4 regions of the Pseudoalteromonas sp. PAST1 genome follow, and region 1 is predicted to be linked to each of the others. Evidence: predicted binding sites of a transcription regulator. Region 1 holds the regulator's gene; each other region holds the start of a gene.
What was found. Region 1 encodes LexA, which represses DNA repair genes until DNA is damaged. Its sites were predicted from a motif close to TACTGTATNNNNATACAGTA; they were not measured.
Positions count from the first base shown of each region.

Region 2: L1272_RS06890 (YebG family protein) is a predicted target of LexA. The motif match lies at 5,499-5,518, and genes of this name have one in related genera.
Region 3: L1272_RS14430 (SulA-like leucine-rich domain-containing protein) is a predicted target of LexA. The motif match lies at 5,940-5,959, and genes of this name have one in related genera.
Region 4: L1272_RS04200 (LexA family protein) is a predicted target of LexA. The motif match lies at 6,060-6,079, and genes of this name have one in related genera.

Region 1 is NZ_JAKGBH010000015.1:75,407-83,250, reverse strand. Features, by position in the region: gene L1272_RS09590 (VOC family protein) at 1-142, shown strand, start outside; gene L1272_RS09585 (hypothetical protein) at 117-842, opposite strand; gene L1272_RS09580 (hypothetical protein) at 1,001-1,381, shown strand; gene L1272_RS09575 (PaaI family thioesterase) at 1,389-1,826, opposite strand; gene lexA (transcriptional repressor LexA) at 1,988-2,605, shown strand; gene coxB (cytochrome c oxidase subunit II) at 3,043-4,185, shown strand; gene ctaD (cytochrome c oxidase subunit I) at 4,185-5,780, shown strand; gene L1272_RS09555 (cytochrome c oxidase assembly protein) at 5,780-6,310, shown strand; gene L1272_RS09550 (cytochrome c oxidase subunit 3) at 6,348-7,223, shown strand; gene L1272_RS23220 (DUF2909 domain-containing protein) at 7,123-7,434, opposite strand; gene L1272_RS09540 (SURF1 family protein) at 7,449-7,844, shown strand, end outside.
Region 2 is NZ_JAKGBH010000010.1:48,423-56,266, reverse strand. Features, by position in the region: gene ccmI (c-type cytochrome biogenesis protein CcmI) at 1-1,171, shown strand, start outside; gene L1272_RS06905 (MlaA family lipoprotein) at 1,181-1,912, shown strand; gene L1272_RS06900 (EAL and HDOD domain-containing protein) at 1,976-3,199, opposite strand; gene putP (sodium/proline symporter PutP) at 3,570-5,081, shown strand; gene L1272_RS06890 (YebG family protein) at 5,144-5,446, opposite strand; gene L1272_RS06885 (ComEA family DNA-binding protein) at 5,693-5,986, shown strand; gene L1272_RS06880 (DUF6170 family protein) at 6,014-6,316, opposite strand; gene dsbB (disulfide bond formation protein DsbB) at 6,316-6,834, opposite strand; gene L1272_RS06870 (chorismate mutase) at 6,964-7,844, opposite strand, start outside.
Region 3 is NZ_JAKGBH010000028.1:35,369-43,212, reverse strand. Features, by position in the region: gene L1272_RS14470 (HPP family protein) at 1-108, shown strand, start outside; gene L1272_RS14465 (hypothetical protein) at 139-516, opposite strand; gene L1272_RS14460 (Nif3-like dinuclear metal center hexameric protein) at 667-1,419, shown strand; gene L1272_RS14455 (YdcF family protein) at 1,425-2,189, opposite strand; gene L1272_RS14450 (LysR substrate-binding domain-containing protein) at 2,242-3,129, opposite strand; gene L1272_RS14445 (alpha/beta fold hydrolase) at 3,491-4,135, shown strand; gene L1272_RS14440 (alpha/beta hydrolase) at 4,138-4,962, shown strand; gene L1272_RS14435 (YchJ family protein) at 4,959-5,438, opposite strand; gene L1272_RS14430 (SulA-like leucine-rich domain-containing protein) at 5,479-5,916, opposite strand; gene L1272_RS14425 (S9 family peptidase) at 6,220-7,844, opposite strand, start outside.
Region 4 is NZ_JAKGBH010000006.1:36,809-44,652, forward strand. Features, by position in the region: gene L1272_RS04160 (hypothetical protein) at 1-37, shown strand, start outside; gene L1272_RS04165 (hypothetical protein) at 24-245, shown strand; gene L1272_RS04170 (recombinase) at 247-1,422, shown strand; gene L1272_RS04175 (hypothetical protein) at 1,469-2,227, opposite strand; gene L1272_RS04180 (hypothetical protein) at 2,278-3,264, opposite strand; gene L1272_RS04185 (hypothetical protein) at 3,276-4,304, opposite strand; gene L1272_RS04190 (hypothetical protein) at 4,445-4,636, shown strand; gene L1272_RS04195 (hypothetical protein) at 4,723-5,478, opposite strand; gene L1272_RS04200 (LexA family protein) at 5,641-6,042, opposite strand; gene L1272_RS04205 (hypothetical protein) at 6,436-6,960, opposite strand; gene L1272_RS04210 (hypothetical protein) at 7,068-7,526, opposite strand; gene L1272_RS04215 (hypothetical protein) at 7,656-7,844, opposite strand, start outside.

The sequences.
Region 1 (7,844 bases):
AGCTTTGGATGAATTTGCAACCTTTGAGCAATTAGCTGCACAATTTCAGCAACAAGGATTAGAAATACAAAAGGCCGGTGACGCGAGTTTTATTATCACCGACCCAGATGGCAATCCTATTTTGATTGACCAACACGTGTAGCTGGCTTTTTACGTTTAATTCGAACGTTTTGTAGTAACAAGAGAACTCCTGTAATACAAAATAGTACGCTGGTGGCCGAGAAGCTGATGAGTAGTGGATTGTTAAAGTTCTCACGCTCATCATAATCCATAATGTGTAGCATCCAGAAAAAGTCGAAAATGCGCCACAGGGTGCTGCGCACAGTTATAACTTTACCGGTTTGGCTATCTAAATATAAGGTTGTTGTTAACCAATCATCGAAGCTAATTTGCCAAACATTGGCTTTGTGACCGACTTCTCTAGGCCCTTTTGTTAATAACTGCGCTTGCGTTATTTTTGCGTCAATAAGCAGGTGAGCTTGCGCATTTTCAATGATTTGCGCTTTACTCGGTGCAGGCATTTTAGCACCTGTTCTGCCATCAAAAGTAAACGTACCGTTAGAGGATGTAACTTCTATAATCGGGGTATTTAAAAAATGGCTATATTTAATACCTTCGATTTGCTCAAATTGCGCTGTTATTTTATCAATTGAAGCAGGGTAGTCCGACAATAAAAATGGGCTACTTAAACTGCGATTAGCCAGATGCTTACCATGCACTTTTTCAAGTGGTAATGAGCTCATCACAAGCCCACCTAAAAGCCAAAAAAAGATCTGTAAAGCAAGTAAATAACCAAGCCATTTATGCCCTTTACGAGCATACTTAAACAGACGTTTATTCATTATTACCCCGTTATTATTGTTATGTGGGCGCTATTTTAGGTTGTTTAGCTAGATTGCCAATGCGGCATAATGTCGCGTTAACTGTATTCTAGATTTGGTATATATACAAAACTGAGTTAAAGTTTCAGTCGATATCAATAGAGGGTAAAAACGAGAGTATGTCGGAAATTCAATTTTTAAATGTAGATCTGGAGCTTGAATCAAAGCACGATATTAGTGCGCTTGTTGCTGATTTGAAGAAAAACGCCATGGTTTTACATTATGACCAAGATGAATACCGCCAACTAGCACGTATTGAAGCAACCGCAGATATCAGCTCTCCAGATAAAGCGATTAACCAGCTTTGCGAGCTTATTGAGTCTTGCTCGCGCAATGCATTAAAACAGTGGTTATCGTGCTCAAAGCGTACATTTGATATAGGCTTTGAATCAGGTAATTCGCCTAAATGCTTTAACCAACCCCTGCATGCCGATACCTTGTTACGTATCTCTGCAATTGGCGCAGGGATTGAAATTACTATTTATCCTGTCGAAAAATAGCCTGAATTTATCGCTCTACAACAGCTGCGGTCATTCTTGATACGCAGCAAAGCTCTCCTGCGGCATTGGTAATTTTAATATCCCAAACAGAAGTTCGCTTACCTAAATGCAACGGTCTTGCTGTTGCTGTTAACGTTCCTTTGCGTGACGCTTTCATGTGGTTGGCATTAATTTCTTGGCCAACAGCATAGAACTTATTGAAATCAATCACGAAATTGGCTGCATAGCTTGCCACTGTCTCTGCTAATACAACGTTTGCTCCGCCATGAACCATACCCATAGGGTTATGATGCTCAGGAATAGCAGGCATAGTTGCCATTAAATAATCATCACCAATTTCAGTTACCTCAATGCCCATAGTTTTCATTAAAGTGCCTTGACCGGTGATCCCTTGTTCTAGCTCTTTGCAAAGCTCTAACGTGATTGGGTGGTGCCAAATACTCATTGTGTTTCCTTAGCCTGCTAATTAAAGCTAATACCTTATGGCATCTTTCGGTGTGGTTCAATGTTAGTTTTGTAGCAATATGATGGGGTTAATTTAAATTTGCGATTTTCAAATAACTGTATATACTCACAGTTAAATGTACTGTATGGAAAACCAGTTGTATGCGCCCATTAACTAAACGCCAATCGCAAATTTTAGAACTAATTAAAGTCTTTATTAAAGATACAGGCATGCCACCTACGCGTGCTGAAATAGCTCAAACATTAGGTTTTAAAAGTGCCAACGCTGCTGAAGAACACCTAAAAGCACTGGCTAAAAAAGGCATGATCAAAATGAAGCCTGGGGCGAGTCGCGGTATTCAGTTAATTGAAGAAGATGAGCCAGAGCAACTAGGCTTACCTTTAATTGGCCGTGTTGCAGCTGGTGAACCTATTTTGGCGCAAGAGCATGTTGAAAGCCACTGCCAAGTTGATCCTTCATTATTTAAACCTGCAGCCGATTTCTTACTGCGTGTAAATGGTATGAGTATGAAAGACATTGGTATTATGGATGGCGATTTGCTTGCAGTACACAGAACACAAGTTGCTGAAAACGGGCAAGTAGTTGTAGCTCGAGTCGATGAAGATGTAACAGTTAAGCGTCTAGAAAAAGCGGGTCGCAAAGTACTTTTACACGCTGAGAACGAAGAGTTTTCGCCTATTGAGGTTGACCTTGAGCATGAGTCGTTCAACATCGAGGGGTTAGCGGTAGGTGTTATTCGTAACGCTGACTGGATGTAAACGTTCCCAATTTGGTGCGTCAAATTGACTCAATTTGGTGCGCCACTGAAATTTTACTACTTAATTAGGATTTGTGAATCCTTACTCTTCATTTAAAGCCTTATATGGCGCAGTTTTCCTCTCTTTTTATATTTCGTTTTTACTCCTAAACATTAAATAACGCGCTGATTATAGTTGTTATTTCTGCACCAAAATAAACATTTATTATCATTAAAACTTGCTTATTGGTCATTTTTTAACTAATTGGTTAATACACTGTATTAACACCTAATTAATAAAAAGACACAAAAATGTGCGAGGTGTTAGACAGGGGGTCGGTATCATAAGTGGGTCAAAATGATACGTAGTCGCTCTGAACAATAAGAAAAACGAATGGGCACCTTGCTGTATCGCCTTTTCGCTTTGCGTCTTGCAATAGCATCTAAAGGAGCCGTCACATGGGTAAACTGCGTTACGCCTTGTGGCTTATATTGTTTGCACTTCCTGAGCTTGCATTGGCAAATAGCCAATACAATATGCGTAAAGGGGTGACCGATATAAGTAATAATGTTTATGAGTTACACATGACGATATTTATTATCTGCTGTGTAATCGGCATCATCGTATTTGCGGTGATGTTTTGGGCTTTAATACACCACCGTAAATCCAAAGGGGCCAAGCCTGCCCAATTTCATGAAAGTACAAAAGTTGAAATACTTTGGACTGCCATTCCATTTGTCATCTTAATCGCCATGGCTGTGCCTGCCACAAAAACCTTAATTGCCATGGAAGATGCCTCTAAAGCCGATATCACCATTAAAGTGACGGGCTCACAGTGGAAGTGGCATTATGAGTACATGGGTGAAGACATTGCCTATTACTCGATTCTATCTACTCCTAAAGATCAAATAGACAACCAAGCAGAGAAAACTGAACATTATTTGCTTGAAGTAGATAAACCGCTAGTACTTCCTATCAATAAAAAAGTTCGCTTTTTAATGACTTCAGACGATGTAATTCATTCATGGTGGGTGCCTGATTTTGCGGTTAAAAAGGATGCAAATCCTGGGTTTATCAATGAAGCGTGGACACGTATTAACGAGCCAGGCGTGTACCGTGGCCAATGTGCTGAGTTATGCGGTAAAGATCATGGCTTTATGCCTGTAGTGGTGAAAGCTTTACCTGAAGATGAGTTTGCTAATTGGCTTGCAGATGCTAAGCAAGAAAAAGCCAATGCGGCCGCAGCGGATGCTGCTTTGCTTGATCAAACATTACCGAAAGAAGAGCTTATGACCTTGGGTGAGCAAGTCTACATGGCTAGTTGTGCTGCATGCCACCAACCTACCGGTATGGGCTTACCAGGCGTTTTTCCAGCACTTAAAGGCAGCCCCATTGTATTAGGTGATGTAAAAGATCACATAGATATTGTGTTACACGGTAAGCCTGGCACAGCAATGCAAGCGTTTGATAAACAGCTTTCAATCAAGCAACTTGCTGCGGTTATTACTTATAAGAGAAATGCGTGGGGTAATGACACCGGCGATGTTATCCAACCGAGTCAAATTCAAGCCGCGATTGATGCAGCAGCGGAGGCGAACTAATGAGTAATGTTATTAACGAGCAAGCAACTGGGCATGCGCATCACGACCATCATCACCCTGCTAAAGGTTTTAAGCGTTGGCTTTACACCACCAATCATAAAGACATCGGGAGTTTATACCTGATTTTTTCACTCACCATGTTTTTAATTGGCGGAGCAATGGCAATGGTGATCCGCGCTGAACTGTTTCAACCTGGATTACAGTTAGTCGATCCGCACTTTTTTAATCAAATGACTACCGTACATGGCTTGATCATGGTGTTTGGTGCCGTTATGCCCGCGTTCACTGGGCTTGCAAACTGGATGGTACCTATGATGATAGGCGCACCAGATATGGCCTTACCACGTATGAATAACTGGAGCTTTTGGATATTGCCTTTCGCATTTTTAATCCTGTTGGCTTCGTTACTCATGCCGGGTGGCGGTCCTGCGTTTGGTTGGACTTTCTATGCACCACTCTCCACCACTTACAGTAACGACAACACCGCACTGTTTGTATTTGCTGTACATATCATGGGTATCAGCTCAATTATGGGGGCGATTAACGTTATCGTGACTATCGTCAACCTAAGAGCGCCGGGTATGACGTGGATGAAGCTGCCGCTATTTGTATGGACATGGTTAATCACTGCATTTTTGTTAATTGCTGTTATGCCTGTTCTAGCAGGGGCGGTCACTATGGTGTTGACCGATAAATACTTTGCAACCAGCTTTTTTGATGCAGCCGGAGGGGGCGACCCTGTGATGTTCCAGCACATTTTCTGGTTCTTCGGTCACCCTGAAGTGTACATCATGATTTTACCAGCCTTTGGCATTATATCGACTATCGTACCTACCTTCTCGCGCAAGAAATTATTTGGCTACGCGTCTATGGTGTATGCAACTTCATCGATTGCGCTGCTAAGTTTTATCGTTTGGGCACACCATATGTTTACCACTGGGATGCCTGTGGCAGGCGAGTTGTTTTTCATGTACGCCACCATGCTCATTTCGGTGCCAACGGGCGTTAAAGTGTTTAACTGGGTGGCCACCATGTGGCGCGGTTCAATTAGCTTCGAAATTCCGATGATGTTTGCCATCGCCTTTATTGTGTTATTCACCTTAGGTGGTTTCTCTGGCTTGATGCTTGCGATTACACCGGCAGATTTTCAATATCATGATACCTATTTTGTGGTGGCACACTTCCATTATGTGCTTGTGACAGGAGCTGTGTTCTCAATTATGGCGGGGGCCTACTACTGGTTACCGAAATGGACCGGCAACATGTATAACGAAACGCTGGCGAAATGGCATTTTTGGTTATCGCTAATCAGTGTCAACGTGTTGTTCTTCCCTATGCACTTTGTTGGCCTTGCCGGTATGCCGCGTCGTATTCCTGACTATGCACTGCAATTCGCTGACTTTAACGCCATTATCAGTATTGGTGGTTTTGCATTTGGCTTATCGCAACTGTTGTTTGTGTTGGTGGTATTTAAATGTGCCAGAGGGGGCGAAAAAGCGCCTGCCAAAGTATGGGATGGAGCTGAAGGTTTAGAGTGGGAAGTCGATTCTCCAGCACCTTATCATACCTTTGAAACACCGCCGGAGATTAAGTAATGAACCATGCACCTTTGCTAAAAAAACTGCTGATTACATGCTTGCTCATGTTTGCTTTTGCTTTTGCAATGGTGCCGCTTTACGACGTGTTTTGCGACGTTACAGGGTTGAATGGTAAGCCATCATTAGAAAAAGCGAGCGCGAGTGAATCAATAAATACACAGCGTCAAGTTGATGTCAGCTTTACCACTCACGCTCAAAGCGGCGCGCCATTTAAGGTGCAGTCTGAGCAATACAGTGTGGCAGTACAACCTGGTGCCATGCGTGAAGTTAAATTCTCAGCGAAAAACACCAGTAATGAAGACAAAGTCATGCAAGCAATTCCATCAGTATCACCGGGTAAAGCGGCAAAGTACTTACATAAAATCGCCTGTTTTTGCTTTGATCAGCAGCCAATGAAAGCCGGTGAAGAAATGGAGTTTACCTTGTTGTTTTATGTTGATACTGAGTTACCCGACGATGTTGAGGAACTGACGTTGTCGTATACCGTGTTTGATATTAGCGGGCATGTTGTGGCTAAAAACGATTAAAAGCCGCCAAGCTAATTGCTAATTGGGAGCAAACAAAATGAATCAAAATTATGAAAAATACTATGTTCCAGCCGAGAGTCCTTGGCCAATAGTTGGCGCCATCGCGATGTTTTTAATTGCTGTTGGTGCTGGTTTAACAGTGATGCAAGTAAGTGGTGAGAGCAGTAGTGGCCAGTATGTGTTGTATCTAGGCATTGCAATATTAATCTATATGGTTTTTAGCTGGTTTAAAAACGTTATTGAAGAGTCTCATAAAGGGCTTTATTCAGCGCAAATGGATCGTTCATTCAAACAAGGTATGGGCTGGTTTATCTTCTCTGAAGTTATGTTCTTTATGGCATTTTTTGGCGCACTATTTTACGCCCGTATGATTTCGGTGCCTTGGCTTGGTGGCGCAAGTAATAATGCTATGACCAATGAAGTACTCTGGCCAACCTTTGAAGCCGTATGGCCGCTATTAACTACGCCAGCGGGCGAGACCACACAAGCTATGGGCTGGCAAGGTCTACCATTGATCAACACGCTTATTCTACTTACCTCGTCGGTCACAATTCACTTTGCTCATGTTGCTATTGAAAACAATAAGCGCGGCGCCCTGAAGGTGTTTTTATCTTTAACCGTGCTATTAGGTGTGATTTTCCTTGGCTTACAAGTTTATGAGTATATGCATGCTTATCAAGATCTAGGTTTGACCTTAGATGCGGGCGTTTATGGGAATACCTTTTTCTTGTTAACGGGCTTTCACGGTATGCACGTGACACTTGGAACCATTATTTTATTTGTAGTGCTACTAAGAATTTTTAAAGGCCACTTCACGAGTGAAAAGCACTTTGCCTTTCAAGCAGCTGCTTGGTATTGGCACTTTGTTGATGTGGTGTGGTTGTGTTTATTTGTATTTGTGTACGTGCTGTAGCTTTGTGAAGCGGCGACGGGTTGGTGTGAATAAAGCCTAATTTCATTGCGGCAATGATGAGCACCAGCACAATACCTGAAAACAGCACTCGACGACCTAAGTAATGCGACATGGGTTTCGAGTGCTCTTTTGCTGACATCATCACAAACAGCGCTCTAAACAGGTTGAACAGAATATAAAGTAATAACAAAACAATAATGATTTTAATCATATTAGGTATTCCAAATGCAGTTAATTTTATGGCGCAAACAAAAGCTTAGCTCAATTATCGCAATTTGCGTTGTGATACTTGCAGTGCTTATTTGTTTACGACTCAGCGTTTGGCAATACCAGCGAGGCGAGCAAAAACAGCAGCAACTAAGCCAGTTAGCCGTTTCGAAAGAGCAAGGAGTTTTGAATTGGCAAGAGCTGCAAAATTTACCTAAAGAGCTGAACAAAACGGGCTTGCAAGTCAAAGTCTCTGGCGAGGTAAATAAACAACAGTACTGGCTGCTTGATAATCAAATTTATCAGGGGCAAGTGGGCTATGACTTACTAGTAGCGATGACAATTACCGGTGAAACCGCGCCTTTAATCGTTAACTTTGGTTGGCTAAAAGCTCCAACAAACCGTAGCCAGTTG
Region 2 (7,844 bases), on a different contig from region 1:
CCTTGATCACAATGCAAACTCGGAGTTAATCCGAATTTATCATCAACGTTTAGATGAGCTTAAAACAGACTTAGATAACCAACGTATTGATGCACAAATGCACGACGAATCAGTTATCGAACAAAAACGTCGTTTGCTCAATGAGCTGTCTCCAGAAAAAGCGCTAAATAGTAAAGGTAACAACCGTATTTTTGCCCTTACTGGCGCTGGCTTTTTAATTGTTTTAACGGCTATCTTTTACGGTTACACGGGTAGTCAGCAGCAAATAAAAGGCTGGCATGACGCGATGGCAAACCTTAAGTCGTATGGTGAACGTGCCGTAATGCAAGATGGTGAGCCATTGACACCGAATGAGTTGCAAGCATTTGCTTTAGCATTGCGTACCAAGCTTGATCAAAGTGGTGATGATGAAGTGGCGTGGATGCTGCTAGGTCGTGTTGCGATGTCATTAAATGAATTTGATATGGCGATGCAGTCATTTGATAAAGTGCTAAAAATGAACCCGGATAACAAGCAAGTGCTGATCAGCTACTCGCAAGTTCTGCTAATGGAAGGCAGTGATGCGAATATGTCACGTGCAGCAACGATGTTATCGAGAGTGTTAAAAGCAGAGCCGACTAATATTGATGCAATCTCATTGTTAGCTCTGATTGCTTATGAGCGCAAGGATTGGCTGCAAGCTAAAACTGCGTTTGAAGTACTGCTTGCAAGTATGCAGCAAAATGATCCGCGTTATAGCATGATTGCAGAGCGTATTGCTGAAATTGATGCTCACTTAAATAATCAGCAGCAAGTTACAAATACAGAAATTGCAGAGGCTTCACACAGTGAAATTCGCATCACAGTTGATTTAGACTCAGCTCTAGCAGATTCGCAGCCACAAAACGGCACCTTGTTTGTTTTTGCAAAAGCAGCCAGTGGCCCACAGATGCCATTAGCTGTGGTAAAAATGACGGAATACAGCTTTCCGCTAACAGTGACATTGAGTGATTCGAATGCCATGGTTGAAGGTCTGAATTTATCAAGTGTCGATAAAATTATTTTAACTGCGCGTTTATCAAAAGATGCAACTGTGGTAACTTCTAGCGGCGAGTTGGAAGGCAAGTCGGGTATTTTAGAACGTGCGAACGTTAAAGAGTACGCGTTGCTAATTAATGAGTTAATACCGTAAGGATAGCCGATGTTTAGGCACAGTATATTTTTTATCTTTTTTGTAGTGCTTGCAGGATGCGCACAAATACCCGAAGAAAAAGCGGATGAGCGAGATCCGTTACAGTCGTTTAACCGTTCTATGTATGATTTTAATATGGACGTGCTTGACGCCTATATTCTTCGACCAGCAGCTGTTGGCTACGTTACAGTAACGCCAACACCGGTGAGACGCAGTGTTGTTAATTTTACCGATAACATCACCGCACCAACGGATATGGTCAATGCTGGTCTGCAGGGTAAGCCTGGTAATATGGGTATTAGCTTAGCGCGCTTTTTAGTGAACTCTACAGTAGGTCTACTCGGTTTTTTTGATGTTGCTTCATCGCTGGGCTTAGAAATTGTCGATGAAGATTTTGGCCAAACTCTTGGTGTATGGGGAGTGGGTGATGGTGCTTACTTGATGATCCCTGGTATGGGACCAAGTACCGCACGAAACCTAACTGGTGATGTTGTTGATAATTTCGTATTACCTGAAATAACACTAACAACACCTCAAACAATATTAGTGTTTGCACTTAAAGCGGTTGAAGCCCGTGCTTCATTAATGCCACAAGAGAGCCTATTAAATGAGTCGCTAGACCCTTATATCTTCATGAAGGATATCTACTTCCAGCGTCAATTATATGAGCTACATGATGGTAATCCGCCACTAGAAAAAGAACCAGATGACTTTGACGAAGATTTCTTAGAGAATCTTTAAAAGTGTTAAATAAAAATGCCAGCAATTGCTGGCATTTTTATATCGTTAAGGGATGGGTATTCATCAGTCCCCAAACACACTCATTTGGTCATTAGACCAACTTAATGCATCATGGTAAGCGTCCGGTACTTCTTCAGGTTTAAGTCCAAGTTGTTGTTGGATTTCTTTCGCTTTTTCCCAATTTGCTTGCTCATAAAATTTTACCAGCTTTAAATATGTTGCTAATAAGCCTTCATCTTTGAGTAGCGCATCTTTAATTTCAATAGTCAGCGGTAACTTGTTCATTACACTTGGCATATCTTCGTCGAGGATTGCATCCATTAACGACATCATACCCGTTAAAAATGCCATACCAGTATCTCGCATTTTGCCGTGGCTGATTGCCAATAATTCAGCAAACCGAGCACGGGTCAATGAAAGGCGAATTAGTTCGGCTGGCTTATCTGCTGCGACTTGCGCTGCAAATAAAAGTGATAAGAAACGTTTAATTTCTTCACTTCCTAATACAATAAGCGCTTGTTTAATTGTGCTGATTTCAGCGCGACGTTTAAAGGCCGCTGAGTTTGAGTAGCGTAGCAACTTATAAGATAAGTTAACGTCACGTTCAAACACCTCAGTGATTTTTCTGAGGTTTAGATCAATACTCGATGTTTCATATAGAAGCTCGGCAAGAGCCATCTCTGATGGCGGCAAAGTTTTGCTTTGTACCATCTCAGGTTTTGAAAAGAAAAACCCTTGGAAGTAGCTAAAGCCCATTTCTAGGGCAAGCTGATACTTTTCGTATGTTTCAACTTTCTCAGCAAGCAACTTTATGTGTGGATACGGCTTAATAGCCTCGATGATCGCTTTTATTGAGTCTACATCACAAGTTAGAAAGTCAATCTTAATAATATCGATGTAAGGATAAAAGTGTCGCCATACAGGTTGGTGAATATAATCATCAAGTGCAAGTATATAGCCTTTTTCTTTTAGATCTTTAACTAATGCCAGTAGGCGTTTACCTGGTTGGATTGTTTCTAATATCTCTACTACCACCTGCTCTTTACCAAGTAAAAGAGGATAACCCTTTTGCAAGGTTTCTAGAGTAAAGTTGATATAAGCAGGTTTGTTATCCGTTAAATCCTCTAAACCAAAATTAAATTGGCTGCCTTCAATAAGTCGTGACGTTGCTTCATCGCCATCAATATCAGGAAAAACATTGTCTACGCCATCTCGAAATAAAAGCTCGTAGCCAATTAGTTTTTTATCCCTGTCTAAAATAGGTTGGCGTGCAGCGTAAAAATACATAGTCCAAACATGTCCACATCTGTTAATTCATTTACTTCTCGCAATATATTGCATTGTGCCTGAAATAGCATTAGCTAAATGTTCATTTGCGAGGAAAAGTTATTATTTTATTAAGAATTAAAGACTAGGATAATTTGCAGATAAATTCTATAACTTGCGATTAAATATAAGAAAAATGTTAGATAAAAGTTGAAAAATTGAGCTTTGTCATTTATCTGCTTGATTGGAGTTAAGGGGGGTAAGCATGATATAGTCGTGGGTGATATAGGTTTTTACCCCAATAATGTCTTTAAATTAAATAACTTGCGAGTCATTATTCGGATTAAAAGCCAACATTAAACAACTTTTGGAGGCTAATTTGGAAACAGGAATGATAATTTCGTTAGCATTGTACTTCATCGTCATGTTGGGGATTGGGCTATATGCTTATAAGCAATCTACCGACGATGTATCAGGCTATATGCTAGGTGGTCGTAATTTATCACCAAGTGTTGCTGCGCTTTCAGCTGGCGCATCTGACATGAGTGGTTGGCTGCTAATGGGCCTACCAGGTGCAATGTACTTGTTTGGTTTAAGTAAGGTTTGGATTGCCATTGGTCTAGTACTCGGTGCGTGGGCTAACTACTTCTTAGTCGCGCCTCGCTTGCGTGTTTACACAGAAAAGGCGAATGACTCAATCACCATTCCTGATTACTTCGCAAACCGCTTTGATGATAATAAGAATATTCTGCGTGTTATCTCTGCGATTGTAATCATTGTTTTCTTTACTTTATATACCTCATCAGGTGTTGTTGCAGGTGGTAAGTTGTTCGAAAACTCATTTAATATGAGCTACGAAATGGGTCTATACATCACAACAGGTGTCGTCGTGTTATATACCTTGTTTGGTGGCTTCTTAGCCGTGAGCCTGACTGACTTTGTGCAAGGTTGTATCATGTTTATCTCGCTGCTGGCTGTGCCAATTGCGACGTTTACCATGCTTGATCAGCCAGTTATGGATACACTTGCCAATGCACGCTATGACTTATTATTAAGCTCACCAAAAGAATCAGAAATTCATGCACTTAATATGATGGATTGGTTTGCAGGTGGTTCGACTATAGCGATTATTTCAGCAATGGCATGGGGCCTTGGTTATTTTGGTCAGCCACATATTATTGTGCGTTTTATGTCTGTACGTTCAGTGAAAGATATGCCAACCATGCGTCGTGTGGGTATGTCGTGGATGACGCTATCAGCAATTGGTGCTGTGCTAACTGGTCTATTTGGTGCTGCTTATATGCTTGAAAACCAAATGCCTATTGATGATAAAGAAACTATTTTCTTAGTGCTGTCTGAGCTTATCTTCCATCCTTTAATTGCCGGCTTCTTATTGGCAGCTATTTTAGCGGCGATTATGAGTACTATCTCATCACAGTTATTAGTGTGTTCAAGCTCTCTAACTGAAGATTTCTACAAAATTTACTTAAACCGTAGTGCATCTCAAAAAGAACTGGTTTTAGTTGGTCGTATTAGTGTTATCTTAGTTGCCTTATTTGCTATTTACCTAGCTTATGACCGTAATAGCTCTATTTTAGACTTAGTAAGTAATGCATGGGCTGGTTTCGGTGCAGCATTTGGTCCACTGGTGTTACTGAGCCTTTACTGGAAACGCATGAACTTACAAGGGGCTATTAGTGGCATGGTTGTTGGTGCAGCAACAGTGCTGTTTTGGATATACGCGCCAATTACTATTGATGGCCAAGCATTAAGTGCAATCATTTATGAGATTGTCCCTGGCTTTATTTTATCAACAATAGCCATTGTTGTTGTTAGCCTTATGACGGCTGAGCCGAAAAAAGAAATTACAGACTTATTTGATGAAGTTGAATCGTCACTGTAGTTTTTAATTAAACACAAAAAAGGGCAACGGATGTTGCCCTTTTTTATGATCTAAATTTGCGTTTAGCTTGCCGCTTTTTCTTTTATATCAGCAACGTTATCGTCTGACTTTGCTTTTTTAGGTTTAGCTGGCGCGTCTTTTGCACCTTTAAGTACCGCCATAAATTGGTCTTTTTCTTTTGCCATTTCAAGCGCCAGTGACTCAATTTGTTGCTCGCTTAATGGTACATCAACTTTTTCAAGCATAAGTTCTAATGACTCAGCAATGTCGAGCATTTTGTCATACGCATCAGCTTCTTTCTTAGTAGTAAACGTCATGCGCTCGACTCCGTTTCTTTCTACAACATATTTAACAACAACAGCCATGATTTCTCCTGCATTTAAGCCTGGCATTGCAGCGTAAAATCGCTGCTAAGATTACTGTTTTTATATACAGTAATGCTTCGAGCCTTACTTTGCAAGTAACTTGAGAAAATTTTTATTTAGTAAATTTGACAATACTTTGTGTATTAGCTTTATTTAAAATGTTACCCAAAGTTAAACACAAGCGATGGAGTGAGTGTTGGGTAATCGCTAACTATCAGTCCAAACAAGGGCGTCATGGAGGAAATTATGAAATTACTATCAAGTATTTTACTTGCCGCTACTCTTGCATTACTACCTGCTACACAGGTATCAGCCGAAACACCAACCAAAGCAACACAAGTTAAAATGCAAAAGCTGAGTATTAATAAAGCCAGCATTGAGCAGTTAACTCAATTACCGGGTATTGGTGAATCAAAAGCGAAAGCGATTGTCGAGCATCGCACCAAGCAAGGCTCGTTTAAGTCGCTAGAACAATTAAAAGAAGTAAAAGGAATTGGTGATAAGCTATTCGCTAAACTTGAGGGGAAAATTACTCTATAAATAGCAGGTTATCACCTATACAGGGCGTTATTCGCCCTGTTTAAATTCATTGATAGCCTTGTCTAAATGCGCTAACGCGAACATGTTTTCGATAGGTGCTGTGATAAGAGGGTAACTTAAACCTGCTAACAACAACCAAGGAATAAGCATCCACCCTTCAAAGTAAGCTAAACCTAAAAATAATGGCGCTAAAAAGGCAAGCTTACATACCGATAAAATGATCTTTTTGCTCGGGCTTAAATGAGCTAAAGCAAGAGCAATAATCTGCTGGCGTTGCCTTACTTTAAAGTTTTTTAAAGTAGGGATTTGGCTAGTAAAAAAATAAATCATTATAGCGACTTTTTGCTCACTAATCGGCTAACTAAAACAGCCACAAATACCACTGAAAATGCTGCAAAAATCACTTCCATCCATGCCGGCATGCTCATTGAAGCAAACTGCCAATCGATATTGCCACAATCACCAGTGGCAGCAAAGAAGCTAGGGATCCATTCATGCAAAGGCATAAAACTTGGGAAGTTAGGTTCAAATGCACAGCTAAATGCAAACGGGTCGGTATTGTTTTGCATTGCAATGTGTTCTTTAGCAATAAAGTAACCCCAAATTGCTGAGATACTCCAAGTGGCAAATGCGACTAAGCGAACAACCATACTTTTTGGGTTAATCGCACCAATCACACCCGCTGCAAGTAAGCCTAAAACAGCGGTGCGCTGATAAATACACATGATACATGGCTCAAGTCCCATGTTGTATTGAAAAAACAATGCTGTGACTTCAAATGCGAGTGAAATAAACGCTAGTAATAACCAAGGTGTTCTTTTAGTTGCTAATTCTGCTAACCAATTCATGAAAGATCCAATTTCAAATTGTTTTCAAGATTATGCTTAGACAGGGCTATGGGTGCAAGTATCTAAGATGAAATTATACGAAAAAGGAGTCGACAGACTCCTTTTCATTAGTCATATCTAGGCAGGCTATTACACACTAACAGCCTGCAAAGACTCACTTTGGTAACAGCCTAATACACGTGTGTACTGAGTGTGTTCTTTCAGCTCTTCAAGCGCTTGCTTAACATGTAAGTCATCAAGGTTTGCTTCGAGGTCAACATAAAACACTTCTTCCCACGGATTTCCTGGTACGGGGCGAGATTCTAGTTTTACTAGGTTAATTTGGTGATGTTTAAAAATCATTAAAGCATCAGCCAATGAACCTGCTTGTTGTTTAGTCGCCATGATTAAACTGGTTTTGGTCGGAATTTGTTTCGATACTTGTAGCGGCTTACGGGCGACAACAATAAAGCGGCTGTGGTTTTCGCTTTGGTTTGCAAGGCCTGACTTAATTACTTCTAAACCAACATTTTTGCCAGCTTGAGCTGAGCCGATAGCGGCGCTATTTGCTGTTTCAACCGCAGATTGCAATGCGTGGAAGGTTGAATCACAGGTTTCATGTTGAATGTCACCTAGGCCTTGAATGAAACGGCTACATTGAGCAAAAGGTTGTGGATGAGCAAAAATTTTATTGATATGAGATAGCTCAGTACCTGGCATTGCTAATAAACAGTGCTCAACGCTGTGGGTTACTTCACCTACAATTGATACTTGTGCGTGTTGTAATAAGTCGAATACTTCATTGATACTTCCTGAGCTGGTGTTTTCAATTGGCAGTAAGCCAAAATCAGCCTGTCCACTTTCAACTTTACCAGTGATCTGTTCAAAGCTAGAGCAACCCATTTCAATCACTTTGCCAGGGCGGCGGCTAAAATATTTATGGCAGGCTAGTTGGCTATATGAGCCTTGCCCACCCAAATACGCAACACGATGGCTTTCGCTCATAGCTTCTGGGTTGAGGTTCTTTTGCA
Region 3 (7,844 bases), on a different contig from region 1:
GTGATGCCTGTATTGATTGGAACCGTATTTATTGTGTTGTTTGGCCAATTTAGTCAATGGATTATAACTAGCCAAATGATCAGCCATAAAAAAACCGCTAACGAGTAGCGGTTTTTAAAATTGCTAAGTGTAATTTGATTACACAACACCACGCGGTAAACGACAATCGTGGTCTTTTTCAGCTAGGTTAACAATCCAAAGCTCTTCAGCTTTGTAACCGTCATCGTTTGCTGTAACAACAGTGAACGATGCTTTCTTAGCTGTTTTAGCCGGTGCAGCGGTTTTAGTTTTGGTTTTTTTCGCTGGTGCTTTAGGTGCTTCTTCTGCTTTAGGCTCAGCTGTTTTACCAGAAGTGAGCTCTTCAGTCAGTGCTGCAACATCAGCAAGGCGCATATTTTTGCCACCGTCGATGCTATACCAACCAGGTTTTGTTGTGATTTCAGGTTTCTTACCATTCGCTGCTTCGTATGCTGCTTCGAAGGCATTTAACACTTCTGTTTTGTCTAGTTTGCTCATCAGAGACCCTATACGTTGTAAACACAGATTAAGAATATATATTTATACCTATTTTCAGCTTACTTTTCAATTTTTTGCGATTTTCCTTCCATTTTTCACTCATAAACGCCAAAATTTGCACAAAATAGAGGGTTGAAGGACGATTTTTATATGCAACGCAAACAATTTACTCAATTATTAAACGACATTCTTAAACCTGATTCTATCGCTGACTTTTGCCCAAATGGCTTACAAGTTGAAGGTGCGAGCGAAGTAAAAAAGATAGTGACGGGTGTCACAGCTAGTCAAGCATTGATTGATGCCGCTATTGCAGAAAATGCAGATACTATTTTGGTACATCACGGCTATTTCTGGAAAGGGGAATCTCAGCCAATCACGGGCATGAAAAAGCGCCGTATTGCAGCGCTTTTAAATAATGATATTAACTTATATGGCTATCACTTACCGCTAGATATACACCCTGAAATTGGTAATAACGCGCAACTGGCTAAGTTACTTGATATTGAGTTCACAGGTGGGCTTGAATCTGGTCCAAATAGTGTGCCGGTGAAAGGGCGTTTAAAAACACCTTTAAGTGGTGAAGAGTTTACCGCTAAAATAACCCAAGTACTTAACCGTGCACCATTAGCTAGTTTGGTAAGAAAAGAGAAAATTGAAACCATCGCTTGGTGCACAGGTGGCGGACAAGGGTATATTGATTTAGCAGCTGCCCAAGGGATTGATGCTTATCTTACAGGTGAGGCTTCTGAGCAAACGATTCATAGTTCACGCGAGCAAGGTATCGACTTTTTTGCAGCTGGTCACCATGCTACTGAGCGTTATGGCATTAAAGCCTTAGGCGAGCTTTTAGCTGAGCAGCATGGTTTTGATGTGACGTTTATCGATATCGACAATCCAGTCTGATTGTTCTACAGCGCTTCTGGATCAATCCAGCGGCGCACACTCACCCAAGCACTGCCAATTTTCTCATGCGCGACTCTGGTCACTGCAACAAGTACTGCAATGTTAGGTATAAACTGCTTATACGTTGGATACTGACTAAAATCTTGAAAGTCGGTTGCCGCTGGTATCACATCAATGCCTTGTGCATTAAATAAGTCTTTCGCACGTGGCATGTGGCTCGCTGAGGTGACAAGCGCTGTTTTTTTATCGACTAAATAAATGGCAAGTCGTTTCGCTTCTTCTGCGGTATCCATAGCGAGAGGGTTTTGTTTAACTCTCGTCGCAGAAATACCCAACGCTTTTGCTGTTTCAAACATGAGCTGACTATTGGTGGTATTAGCAAAACCGCCTCCTGATACATAGAGGGTGGCATTTGGGTAGTGATAGGCAAGCTTAACACCTTCAAGTAATCGAGCAAGCGCACAATCGCCTAGCTGGTGGTTTGCTTGAAGGCGCGAGTTGGGCATTATAGAGCAGCCAAGTACCACAATATTATCGAGTTTAGGGTGTTTTGCTTGGTTAAATTGCCATGCAGGGTTATTGCTTGCAGCTATCAGTGACTGACCAACAAATGGCGTGCTTATCAGCATTAAAGTTAAAATGCTAACAAAGCCAAAATAGAGTGCTTTGCGTTTATGTGCAATGGCTAAAAATACCATCACTAAAGTAAGCAGCCCGAGCAACGGCAGGGGCATTAATAAAGAGCCAATGATCTTTTTAATTTCAAACATGTATTAACATTATTAGTAATTTATGCAGCTATGTTAGTTATTTTGCCTTGTTTTAGCGACCGTTATTTTGCTTACACGTATTTAAAAAGTGGCGATAAACTGGGTTATCTTTCATATTCTTTTTCATCGCTAAATACATAGGGCGAGTAAGGCCTAGTGCACCTAACGGAATAGACTTAATGAGTCCTTGGCTTTCATAAGGAGTGACTAGCCAGTCTGGTAATGCTGCAACCCCCATACCTGCACTCACTAATTGAAATATCAATAAGCCTTGGTCAACCGTTTTAAGCGTGCCATCAAAGCGTGCATTTTGAATAAAATGTTTAAAGATGTCTTGGCGCTCACGGGGAATAGGGTACGAAATAATTGTTTCGTTTTTTAAATCAAGGGCGGTGACATAGGCTTTTTTTGCTAGCTCATGATCCGGTGCAACGATTAGTTTTAATTTAAAATCAAACAGGTGAGCATACTCAAGTTGATCGGGTTCACGAATATCAGAAGTCAGCACTAGATCTAATTCATCATTAATTAAATCTGGAATGGCGTCGTAACTAAAGCCGCGCTCGTAATCAATTTTAATATCAGGCCAAAAATTATTAAATTCTTTGATGGTTGGGAGCAACCAATGAAAGCAGGCATGACACTCAACGCTTAAACGTAAATTTGAGATTGGCTGGTTAAGGCTTTCTTTTAACCGACATTTTGTTGCCTCAACACGAGGTAATACTTCATTAGCAAGCTCCAGAAGTAGCATACCTTGCGGAGTAAAACGCACAGGCTGTGTTTTACGTTCGAACAGCTGGCAATCTAACTTATTCTCGAGATCTTTAATTTGATGCGATAAAGCCGATTGAGTTAAAAACAACTCACGGGCGGTATTGACCAAAGAGCCTGTTTCTTTAAGGGTCGCTATGGTTTTTAGGTGCTTTATATCAATCATCTTTAAAAAATCTCATGGAAAATGTGAGTCTAACTCAGATTACGAACATACTACGCCTTAGAATTTATTTTTTCAACGTCTAGACGTCTAAAATATGTGGTTATTTTAACTGCTTTTTTACAATACGCCTTTTTATAAATAATTGACAGCGTTGTCATAAGGTTTTTTGTAGTTTAACTATGAAATTCCATGAATTTACCTCAAGTTGAAACTTGCAGTTTAAATCGTGATACAGCTTGCGATTAGTAATTTGATATTTAATTAAAATTACTGAGAGTAGGGTTTAGTTGTTTGCTAAGATATTATTTTTTAGGTGTTATTATCTTCTATTAGGTGTAACGTGATTTTTAAAGGAATGCTTGTGATACGTACCGTAATTTTACTCTGTGCATGCTGGGTTTTGCCTGTTTGCGCTGGCACTATTTACAGCCAGTTTCCTACAGAGATTGACCCGCATGGTCACTACGTTTTTTATTCACATGGTTTTATCGTTGAAGGGACAAACCCTAAGCCTGTTCACAAAACCTTTGGGGTTTATGATTTTGTGGCTGTAAAAGAAGCACTGGCAGATGAAAGCTATCATTTAATTGCCTATCACAGGCCAAAAGGTACTGAGCCATTTACGTTTGCGAAAAAACTCGCTGCAGATGTTGAAGCATTGATCAGTGTCGGTGTTGCTGAGTCGAACATTAGTTTGGTTGGTTTTTCACGGGGCGGGGCATTGTCGATCCTGGCGGCTAATGAACTTAAACGTACACATATTAACTTAATTATATTGGCAGGTTGTGCAGGCCTTATAAAAAATCACACATCAGTTAAGGCTTATGGCAAAGTGTATTCTATCTTTGAGCGCTCAGATCAGGTTGGCTCTTGCCAATTTTTAATTGATAGAAGTGACGTAACCAAGTTCGAAGAAATAAGCATTAATACAGGGCTCTCCCATGGCGCATTTTATAAACCAAAAGATGAGTGGCTGTTACCAATTAAGAAGTGGCTAAAGGATTAACTATGCCTTATTTACTGTTAGTTATTGTGATCAGTTTTTTGAGTGTGAGCTCTGTAAGCAATGCTGAGCCGTTTACTTTGCCACGTACTAATACTGTGTTACTTAAAGATAAACATACCAAAAACGAATACCCCATTACGATTAAATTGCCACGCAGCTACCAAAAGCAGAACCAGAAGCGCCACCCAGTTGTTTACCTGTTAGATGCAAACTACAGTTTGCCAATTGCCTCTGGTGCTAGTCGCTTTATGATGAATTCGGTGGCTATAGAGGAGGTAATTATCGTTGCAGTTGGATATCAAAAAGGTGTATCTGGGCTCAATAGCCGTATTTATGACTATACGCCATTTGAAGATAAAAATTGGCAGCGTAAAACAGGCGGAGCAAGTCAGTATCTAAACTACCTAAAACATACTGTATTGCCTCATATTGAGGCTCACTACAGAACAACCCAAAAAAGTACGTTAGTCGGTAACTCACTTGGCGGTTTATTTGCGGCTTATACCTTATTCACTGAGCCTTCGCTTTTTTCAAATTATATTATCGGCAGTCCTTCAGTGTGGTTTAAAGAAAACTCAATATTAGCTATGGCTGTAAAACCAGCTGCCAACACAACAAAAGTTTACATCGCAGTGGGTGAACTTGAAGAAAGCGAAGGTGAAAAAATGGTGTCGGGCGCAAGGCAATTAGCAGCTAAAATTAATAAACAAAGCGGCGCGCTGGTTATAACAAATTTATTTGTTATTCCTCAGGCACGCCATGCAACCGCATTCCCAACAACGATTACCCAAGCCTTAGACTGGATTTACCAGGTTAATGGTAACTAAAGAGCGTGACACTTTTTATATTTTTTGCCGCTCCCACAAGGGCACTCGTCGTTACGGCCTATTTTAATATCTGCAACTGGCGTTATATCACCGTCTAGGTAACGCCATAGGCCATCTTCTTTAATAAAACGCGACTTCTCGTGTAACTCACAATACAAGTTTTGATAAAAGTAATTAGCTTTAAATTCTACAAAACCTTCTTGCTCGTTATGTTCAGTATCTAAAACACTTAGCTTGGTAAAACGGCAGCTATTAGCAAAATCTTTAATTTCGCGAACAGGGTTAGCGGCTTGCTGGCTTTGTGCATAGGTACTAAATACATATTTTGCATCTTTTAGTGCGTAAGTACTAAAACGAGAACGCATAAGTTGCTCTGGCGTATCAGCTTGGCTTGCACCTGTATGAAAAGGCTGGCAGCAAAGCTCGTAAGTCGATTCGCTGCCACAAGGACAAAGGGAGTGTGTGAGTGATGTCATAACAACTTACCTAAAACTATAAATTGTTATTTTAACAAGCCTATTGTGGCTGCGGTACTAAATTGTTTAATTGAGCGCTTTTTGTAAAACAATAAAATTTAGCAGATGCCTGCTCAAGGTTTAAGTTCATCGAATCAAGTTGATGATTGTTTACAATATCTGTCCATGTGATCACAGCAGCAAAATTACCGTTATGTAATGCTGAACTAAGAACATACTCAAGATTAACTAAATGTTTTTGTCTGATCACAAGAAGTTTGCTGGTATCAATCGAACATGAATCTAGTAAGGCTTTACTAGGAACATGATCAGGAGCAATTAATAGTGTCCATGCATTTTGGCTATTGTAATGATGCAATACTTTTAACAGCTCAAAAGTTGCTGAAATTTCGTCTTCAATTTGAATTAAATTAACAGACGCTTTGTCGTTATCTTGTTGGTAGCTTTTAACTGTTCTTAAGGTAATTGGCTGTAACATAACTTTCACTCACTGGTTGTTTATACAGTATGTGTATACAGTAGTTTATACAGTGTTTTTGCGCAAGTACTTTTTTGCTATTTTTTAACCAATGATTCAGTTTAATTTTAGTCAAAATAATTTAATTGTTATTAAACAGTGCTTTACGGTTTTATTTTGATGATTGGAAAAGGTGAAAAATTTACCAGTAAAGATATACAGTATTTTATACAGTACTGTGTAAACTGTAAAATTTTGAATCTATACAGGTGTTTTGCATAAAAAAAGCCGGCATCATACCGGCTCTTTATCTTTGCAATTTTGCTATTTATCTAAGTAGGTATTTAAAAACTCAAGGTATGCATTTGAGGCTTTTATGCGGTTTTCTTTTTTAGTAAAACCATGGCCTTCATCATCAAATAATACATATTCGACAGGCACACCATTTGCCTTTACAGCGGCAACAAGTTCATCGCTTTCAACTTGTAAAACTCGAGGGTCGTTAGCACCTTGGATCACCATTAATGGCTTGGTGATGTTTTTAGCATGAAATAGTGGCGAAATGGCACGGTGACGTTCACCGTCTGTCGCTGGGTCGCCCATTTCATCATACAGCGCCTTTTTAAAGCTTTCCCACCATGGTGGAATCGAGTTTAAGGTTCTAACCCAGTTTGTTACACCAAATATATTAATGCCTACTTTGAACTCTTCAGGTTCAAAGGCAAGAGCTGCGGCGGTCATAAAGCCACCATAGCTGCCCCCCATGATGCCAATTTTATCAGCATCAACCCAATCTAGGCTTTGCAGGTGTTTTTTACCGTAAACAATATCTTGTAAATCGTCAGTGCCATGCTTTTTATCATCTAAATGGAAGAAGGTTTTACCATAGCCTGAGCTGCCACGGTTATTAACTGCAAAAATGGCATAACCATGATTGACTAAATGCTGCTGCATTGCACTATAGCCTGTACGACTTTGGCCGCCAGGACCGCCGTGCACCCAAACTAAAGCTGGTACTTTGTTGTTGCTGTTAGCTTGCTTAGGCTTATATAAAACCCCGGGGATTTCTAAACCATCAAAGCTTTTAAAGCGCACAATTGTGCTTTCAACCAAGTCATTTTGATTAATTGCATCACTTAATGTGTTGGTTAACTGTTTAGCTTTTGATTCTCCGAGTTGCCAAACAAATAGGTTACTTGGTGAGGTATCTGAATTTAAATAAAACGCCATGGTCTTTTCATCAGCTGAAAAGTTCACACCACGTAAGTTACCAGCTGGCAGCGATGGCATGGCAATACCTTTACCTGTGGTGGTATCAATTATCGACACTTTAGTGCTTGCGTCAGCATTAACACCGCTTACTTGATAACGACCAGATTTAGAGAAGTAGATAAAACTCACATCCCACTCATCTTTGAGGGCAGGGCTGTGCTCGCCGGTCGTTAAGTCATAGCGCCACACCTCTGCAAACTCACCTTTGGCGTCGGTTGAGTAATATAATGATTTACTGTCTCTTGAGAAGGTTTCTGGGCCATATTTAGCGTCGTCGTCATGACGGGTAATGAGCTCTGGTTTCAGTGTTTTTTTACGCGTATCGAGAATAAATACATCGCTGTCTTTGTTCGAATTGTTTTTCGATAAAGCAATAAAGCGGCCGTCAGGGCTGATCGCACCGACATCTAGCCCCATGGTATTTTGATAAACAGGCGTTACTTCATAGCTATTAGCATCAACACGATATAGGTCCATAAACTTAGCATCACGCTGATTGCTGGTTATAAAAAAGTGTTTACCGTCTTCTGTGAAGCCTGCAAATCCTGCACGGGTTTCTTCACCTGGCGTAAGATCTTTAACTGTGCCGTCTGTTTCGCGAACATAGATGTGATAACGCTCATTACCGCCAGAGTCTTTAGTAAATAGTACGCGCTCATCTTTAGGGAAATAAGCCA
Region 4 (7,844 bases), on a different contig from region 1:
AGACGAACTGCAAGAGGTGCCAAATGAAGAAGCCTAAATTAATGAAAGCCCGTTGCTGGGCTAAAATGTATTTCCATGAAGATTCATTACCTAGCTATAACTCTCTGCGAGATTGGGTAGCAACTGGATATGTTCAAGGAGAGTTAGTAGGCCCTGGTCAACAAGTGTATATTTATGATGATCAGCAACCTGGCACTAACGCTAAAGCAAAAGAAATAGCATTAAAACTAGCAGCGAATAGCTAACATGGCACCAAGAAAACGTCTGAACAAAAACCGTGACCTGCCGCCGTTTTTATATTTTGTTAAAAACGCCGGCTATCAACTTAAACTTGTTAATGGTAAGCGTAAAATCGTCAGTCAAAATAGAACTGAGGCTATCATTATAGCCAATGAGTACAACCGCATTAAGCGTAGTAACTCTAAGCTGGATGAACTGCTTACAGGCACTGATTCTCAAAGTGGTTTGAACTTAATAGTTGACTCTATTATTGAACGAATGACTGCCGACAAATCCCCAGGTAAAAATTTGCTATCTACGTGGTCTAATGATGCCGAACGCATTAAAAGTTATTTCACGATGCCAGGCGAAGATATCACGCTTAGTGATGTAACTGAATACATGGAGCACTATCATAAAGGTGCAAGTAACAACGTGTATAACCGAAAACTCAGCTTTTTAGAACTGATTTTCGATTATGCAAAAGACAGCGGCCATATGACAACCAACCCTGCCGCTCTTAAGATCAAAAAACCCAGCGAACGTAAAAAACGTAAAGCGTTAGATGTTGATGCATTCGAAAAAATACGTGCAGCTGCCCCACTATGGCTAAGAACTGCAATGGATTTAACCATGCAAACTACACATGCAGTTTTAGAAATATCACGTATTGAATATAAATTAAGAAAAGCAGAGCCTGGGCGCTGTGGTTGTATTTGGTATAAACAACCACAACAAGACCAATTTGGTACCATATATGGTGAGTTAGCTATTCACCGCCAGAAAACACATAAAAGCGAAGCGTCGCATGTGATCATCCCAATCAACGAAACCATTAAAACAATCATCGACAACAGCCGCGATAGAATTGTATCGCCTTATGTTGTTCACAGACTACCTAAGAAAAACTCCAACCCTACAAGCGCTTTAGTAAATCACATAACTCAAATAGTTAGCAAAAACATAAGCACAGAGTTTTCAAAAGTAAGAGACCAGCTTGGTGTATGCAACCACCTAAAACCTGAAGAGCGCCCTACTTACCACGAAATACGTGGTTTATCAGCAAGACTAATAAAAGCCCAAGGCTGGGACCCACAAACTCGTATGGGTCACTCAGACAGTAAATCAACCAAGGTCTACACCGAATTCGGGAAGCAGATTGAATGGGTTCAAGTGCCTAATTTGACTGTAAGCCTAAGCTAAGCAACAAAAAACCCGCCAATAAAGCGGGTTTTAAATAAGCAATTCATTATTTAAAACTGTATTTGTCCCCTAAATACTCTTTAATCGTATCAATTTTAGTCTTATGGCTTTCTAAGTTATTGATAGCTGCTTCTATTTGTTTCTGAGGCTGTGAAAACGTAACATCTATATTTTTTAGGCCGTTCGTGCAAAAGTTATTTAATTGTCCTGATATTTTTTCGAGATAAGAAATTATAATTTCAGCACTTTCTTTATCTATTTTATCTTTTAAAGAATTAAGCTCAATAGCAAATACTTGAGCCCTCCAATTATAAGTATTGAAATAAGGCCCTAGTTTTGAATCATTGTTATCATCTTTTGTAGTTAAGTCTAATACAGCATTTTCCCCCGCTGTTTCTACCCTATCTATTGAGCGTAGAAGAATATCTAAAAGACGTTTCTGTTTATCATAACTAATCTGATTTAAATGTAATTTTTCTTGTTCTTTTATGTTTTTCTCAGCCAATTTCTCTGATGACTCTGCGGCTACTGCAGTTTGCCTATTAGCTTGAGCCTGTTGTTTGTTACTTTTAGATTGTAAATAAATAGTGTAGATGACGCCCACAAAAGAGAAAAAGGAAAGAATGGGGCCCAAAACACCCCCAAAAAAGCTACCAAAGTGAGCCCATGTTTCTGTTGTACCGCCATACCCGATGCCCAAATTTTTTGACCATATACAGTAAGTCCCCACAACACATAAAAGAGCAAGAGCTATAAGTATTGTTAAAAAAAATATAGGTGATTTGTTACCGTTAGAATCAGACATAAATATCCCTTTAGTTAAAGTTAACTGTATTAGTATCTATTTATAAAATTTTAACTTGCATCTTCAATGACTATATCGATGCTGACACCCTTTTTATATTCAAAAAGTGTAGCATGTGTTACGCATCCTAAATATTGGTATAAATGTTTGGACTTATTTATGATTCCACGATCTGCCGATAACAATATTTGACAATATGAAGCTAGCCCTGCATGACATGAATCAGAAAAAACATTCTTAATTTTCTCTTTTTTTGCCATACCCTTATCTGGGTTTATACCTAAAATATTCAGGACCATGTAAGCGGCTTGAATAGATGAGTGCTGTGTATGATTTAAACTTTCAGATATGTTTGGTATTGGCTCAAAACCGAAAAATTGATTCTTTGAGAGCGAGCCTTCCATTGAGGGTTCAACTAAGTTCCAAATATCATCTATTACACTTGCTGACTCTTTTAATTTTTCACGCTTAACACTCGTGACACCTAAGGCATTTCGCGTTTTATCAATTGGATTATGTTCTTTCATATGTTTTTGAATATTACAATCTAATTTTCCTGCGACTTCTTCGACCTCTTTCTGCATGTCATTACGTAAATTAATATCTGGAACATCATCTATTAGCTTTGTTACTTCTGCTCTAAATTGTTCAGGCGTCCTTTCTAAACTTTTAAAATTATCAGCACCGTAAGCTTTCATCATAAACTCAAAGAAATATTCAGCAGTATTTTCATACCCTTCGATAGAACGGAGATATTCTTCATATCTTAAGAAAGGGTCTTTAAAAGAAGAGAGAAACAAATCTCCTGTTGCTTTGTAATTTTCTATTACCTCACAAAGTTCAATTGCTTTTAAGTCACATATACCTTGCAATGTTTCTTCTTGATAATTTCGATGTAATTCATCTAAATGTACATGCGAATATACCCAAATAAACCTTTCAGGTTCGACTATTGTAATATCACCTCTTCCCACATATCTGAAAATATTCATATCAGCGTAGATAACAGGTTTTTCTAATTCAAATTGAACACTCATTTTTAACATCCTTATTTTAATTTCTGTGGTATGCCAAGCAATCTCAATATTTCATTTTTCACACTGCGAAGTTCATGCGCGGGAAGTGAGTTAGGCGCTTTGTTAAAGATACTATACCCTTTATCATATCCCTCTATATAATTATTATAAGTGTCAGAGGTATAGCTATTCATAAAGTGCATGTTAGGTTCACTATTTAAACTATTAAAAAGTTCTAATAATTCCTCTTGCTCTAATTGGTCTTGTTCTTGTTGTTTGTAAAAACAATCCTTAACCTCTTCATAGTCATCAGCATTTTCATCAAACAAACCATAATATCCTGGCCTAAATGAGTAGTCAGTGGATACAGCAACCATTAATAGCGCAAATTTAGTCTTTTCATTTTTATTCTCTTTTAATCTACTTGATAGCCTCTTTAAATTATTGAAAGCAGTTCTATTACGAAAGTTATCTTCATTTATTTTAGCTGGCGCTATTACTAAATCAGGCTTTAAAGTATCAAAATATTGCTCTGCTAATGCCTTACTCAAATCAAGAAAAACGAAATCATAATTTTCAAGGGTCGGTACTAAAGACTCTACAGAAGTTGTAAAAGGAAAACTAAATAAACCGATATGATCATTTATTGGTGTATCAATCTTTATTGTTCTAGGAAAGGGATAATTATGCTTCGCAGACATATCTCCATATACAGCACATCCACTAGAGTCTGAAACAACAAGGACCTCATAACCATCAGAAATAAGCGCAGTACATAAATCAATAGTTAGTAACGTTTGGCCAGCCCCCCCTTGACCGCCGTAAAAACTCACGAGTTTCCCTAACTTCCCCTGCTTGTTTGGTGGATATGGTAATCCATGCTTTAAGCAGAATAGTTCAAGTGTTGCAGGAGGGATTCTTAAGCTACTACCTGCGGAGGTTGGTGCCTCATACCTTTGCCATAACCTTAGGTTCTTATAAACACTATCAGCTGCTTGTTGACTTGATAACCCTATTTTTTTACGCAAAGCTCTTAATTTTTCTGGTGTTATTTGGTTCATTTACTACGTCCTTTTAATCAAGTAATAGCCAAATACGAATCTCAGGACGTAATTTGTACCATAGGACGTACTTATTTTCACTTTTTAACTTACAAAATCACTTGTATCTTTTCCTCATCGAAAATATTAGGAAATCACAAATGCAAAACAAGGCGTTACAACTAAAAAATGAGCTCGATAAAAATATTTACCAAGCAGAAGCAGCAATCAACGCGCTATGTATTGAAGATCACTTTGATAAAATGGATAAAGACACCCTAGCAGGCATGCTATGGGTGCTATCAGAAAACATAGAAAAGATAAAACGAAGTGTGAGAAGAATTAGAGCGTAAAAAAGCTAAGTCAAAGATTTAAAAATAACCCTTAGAAATTTTTGGTAGTTCGAGCTGTTCAAAAAAACAGCTCATAAAATAGTTAACTACATAACGTCGTTAATTATTTCCAGTGCTTTAGCACCATAGTTCGCTAATTTACCTGCAGACGACAGAAATTTTTCTGTATTTACTGCATTATCAGTAATCTGTTTAGTCTTCTTCAAAACTTTGCCTAGTAACTTAACTTCTTCGCTTTCCTTAGATTCTTTAAGGACGTCTTCCTTTGAAATGATATCGCCTACAATTGTATTCATCGCTGTTTGAAGAGAAGAGGCTCCTTTTATCTTGTACTCATGTAAAGCTTTTATTATTCCATCAATATGGTCATGTATGATTGACCTTGTGTATGGGGGTAAATTTGAGTTTTCTAACAACTCTTTTAAAGAATCAATTAAACGATGAATCTCTTCTATATCCTGAATATTTATAGAATCTTCTTCCGATGGAAGCATTGCTCTACAATAACCAAGGCTCAAAAACACCTCTCTAGTTAGCTTTATTTTTAGACTCTTCCAATCAGTCATCAACGCATGAATAGCTAAAACATCTGAGATGCTGTTGAGTAATGACCTGCATCCAAACTCATCCTCAACTTTAAAGTTAAGATTTTCAATAATGATATCGATTTCACTTTGCAACAACATTAAACATCTAGATATTTCCATATTAAGTCTGTTTTGATTCTTTTCATCAATATCAAAGACATCTGCCCAAACTTTATATACTTTGACGTTATCTGGATGTTCATCAGCTTTCTTCAATAAGTGGAGTATTCTGGAAGCAGAATTTTCTTTAATCATAGGTACCTTTTTTAATTACTAAACACCTCACATAGGCATTTTTTATTTCCGGCGAGATATCAGTAATAATAAAACATAATTTAATACGATCGCTCCCCTCGCTGTAATTATTAAAAAATATAACTATCTATGTTTCTTTACAAGCCTAAACTTTTAATTAGTTTATGAAAATTCTGCACAAGGCTTATGAAGCCTAATACTCCTTGTTACTACACCTTCTAAGCAAAAGTCATCCTCTGGTGAAACATACACTGGCTTAAACGCATCAGAGGCTGATAGCAGCAAACGATTGTCTTTATCAATAATCTTACATACAAAGCAACCATTATAACTAGCAACAACAATATCACCTGTACTTGCATCCACCGCCCTATCAACTAACAGTAAGTCACCATCGAATATTCCTACTCCCTGCATAGACTGCCCTGAAGCCATTCCAATAAAGGTAGCATCAGGATGCTTAATCAATAGCTGATCAAGCGAAAGGCCTAATTCTTTGTATTGAGCAGCTGGAGATTCAAAGCCTGTAATACCAGCTTCGATATAAATTGGGATAACGAACATAAGTAATAAAACCAAAACACTGTACACACATACAGTATAGTGAAAAATTTAAGTGTCTGAAAGTGAATTTTGAAGTCGCTTGAGCTTAGACTTACACAATTAGATTTTCTAATATGTTGTTTAGGAAGGGCTTTATAAAAAAGCTGAGAATTGTATTTGTAATAAGCACTCTAACCGCTTGATTTTACAAAAGTATAAAAATGAGAAAAAATGCACTTTTTACTGTGTAAAAAAACAGTAGTTTATTTGTAATATTACACAATTTCAATAGGTTAACTTAATTTTGAAGAAAATCATGGGGTGTCAGGGGTCGCAGGTTCAAATCCTGCTATGCCGACCATTTTTCCTTATCCCTATCAAAAACTTACATACTATTCTTAGTTTCTATAAAATCTAAAACGTCAATAACGTTGAAAAGCTATACACTAATTTACCATCAACAGCCTCATGATCTTTAGCTACAAATTGTGCCGTCCAACCTTTATTATCACTTGATGCTAAACCTGAAGAATGCAACTGACAAAAGAGTTGCTCTAAAAATAATGATTGGTAACTAATTAAGAGATCTTCCAACTCTGATTTACTTTTTGAAACTGGAATATTTATTTTTGCGTTGTAGATAGCGTTAATGGATTTTGGTTTATAAGCATTGAATTTAGTATATAAATCAATATTCAGATTGATAAATGAATCGAGCTCAGCTTGTTGCAAATGATAAACAAATGTTGAATCACAGCATTCTGTTACAAAGGAACGCTCATAAGAGTCATTTACAAAGCGTGAAGAGAAAACAACAGTTCTAGGTTTGTTAGTTTGACTTTGAATATCAAAATCATTGAGTTCTAGAATTCGATGAACTCTCCATATCCCTGAACCATAGCTTCTGACCCAATCTCCGACCTTAATATTATCGTCCATACTTTCCTTGATGCCTAACGCCGTGATAAACGGAACAAAGTAGCAGGCGGCAATTTAGAGCGTACACTGCCTGATGTTTTGTGTTCGATTTAATTACCTTGTTAAGGTTATAAAGCACTTTTTTTGATTGAGTGTGCTTCAAGTTCTTTTGCTATTAAATCTCGATCTATATCTTTAGGTAATAAAAATGTAATTTCACTATCATCTGTAAACTTAAAAACTATGCCGTCAACAATAAAAGTATACGAAGATATCAGCTCCCAAGGTATCGAAGTTATATTATCTGCTTTGATTCTAATAAGACCTTTGGGGCCCGAATCAATTTTCACTGGTGACAGCCACCTGATCGTATACATGCCCCAAGCTAAAATGAAACCTCCTACAGGCGCAATCCAAATAGTTTTAACCAGATGATTGATAAAGTCATCTTTAGTCAACAGACTTACAACTGCCAAAAAAACGAAAGCCAACGTCCAAATAAGGCAGCTGATTAACACCCCTTTTGAAATGAGGCTATATCTTTCTTGATTTTGGATTGATTTAACCCAAGGTTCAGTCCACTTCATTGTCTGATTGTAACCCTAACGCCGTATTGAGGGCGGATAAAGCTTGGCTAAAATTATCGACGAAGGAGCGCAAGCCAAGCTTTTTGCGCCCACCCTTAATGCGATTGTTATATTGCATTAATGCGATTGTTATATTGCATTGTAAACCATTGGCTCACAAGGCTTTGGTTTATATTCACAATACCGATATTCAATGGTTACAATTTCAGCGATAGCTTGCTCTTTATATACTTGAGTAAATAAACCATTCTTTAATACATAAAATAGCTCATTTTTATTAGCTGCTACTTTAAGTTGATTCCATTGACCAGCATCAAC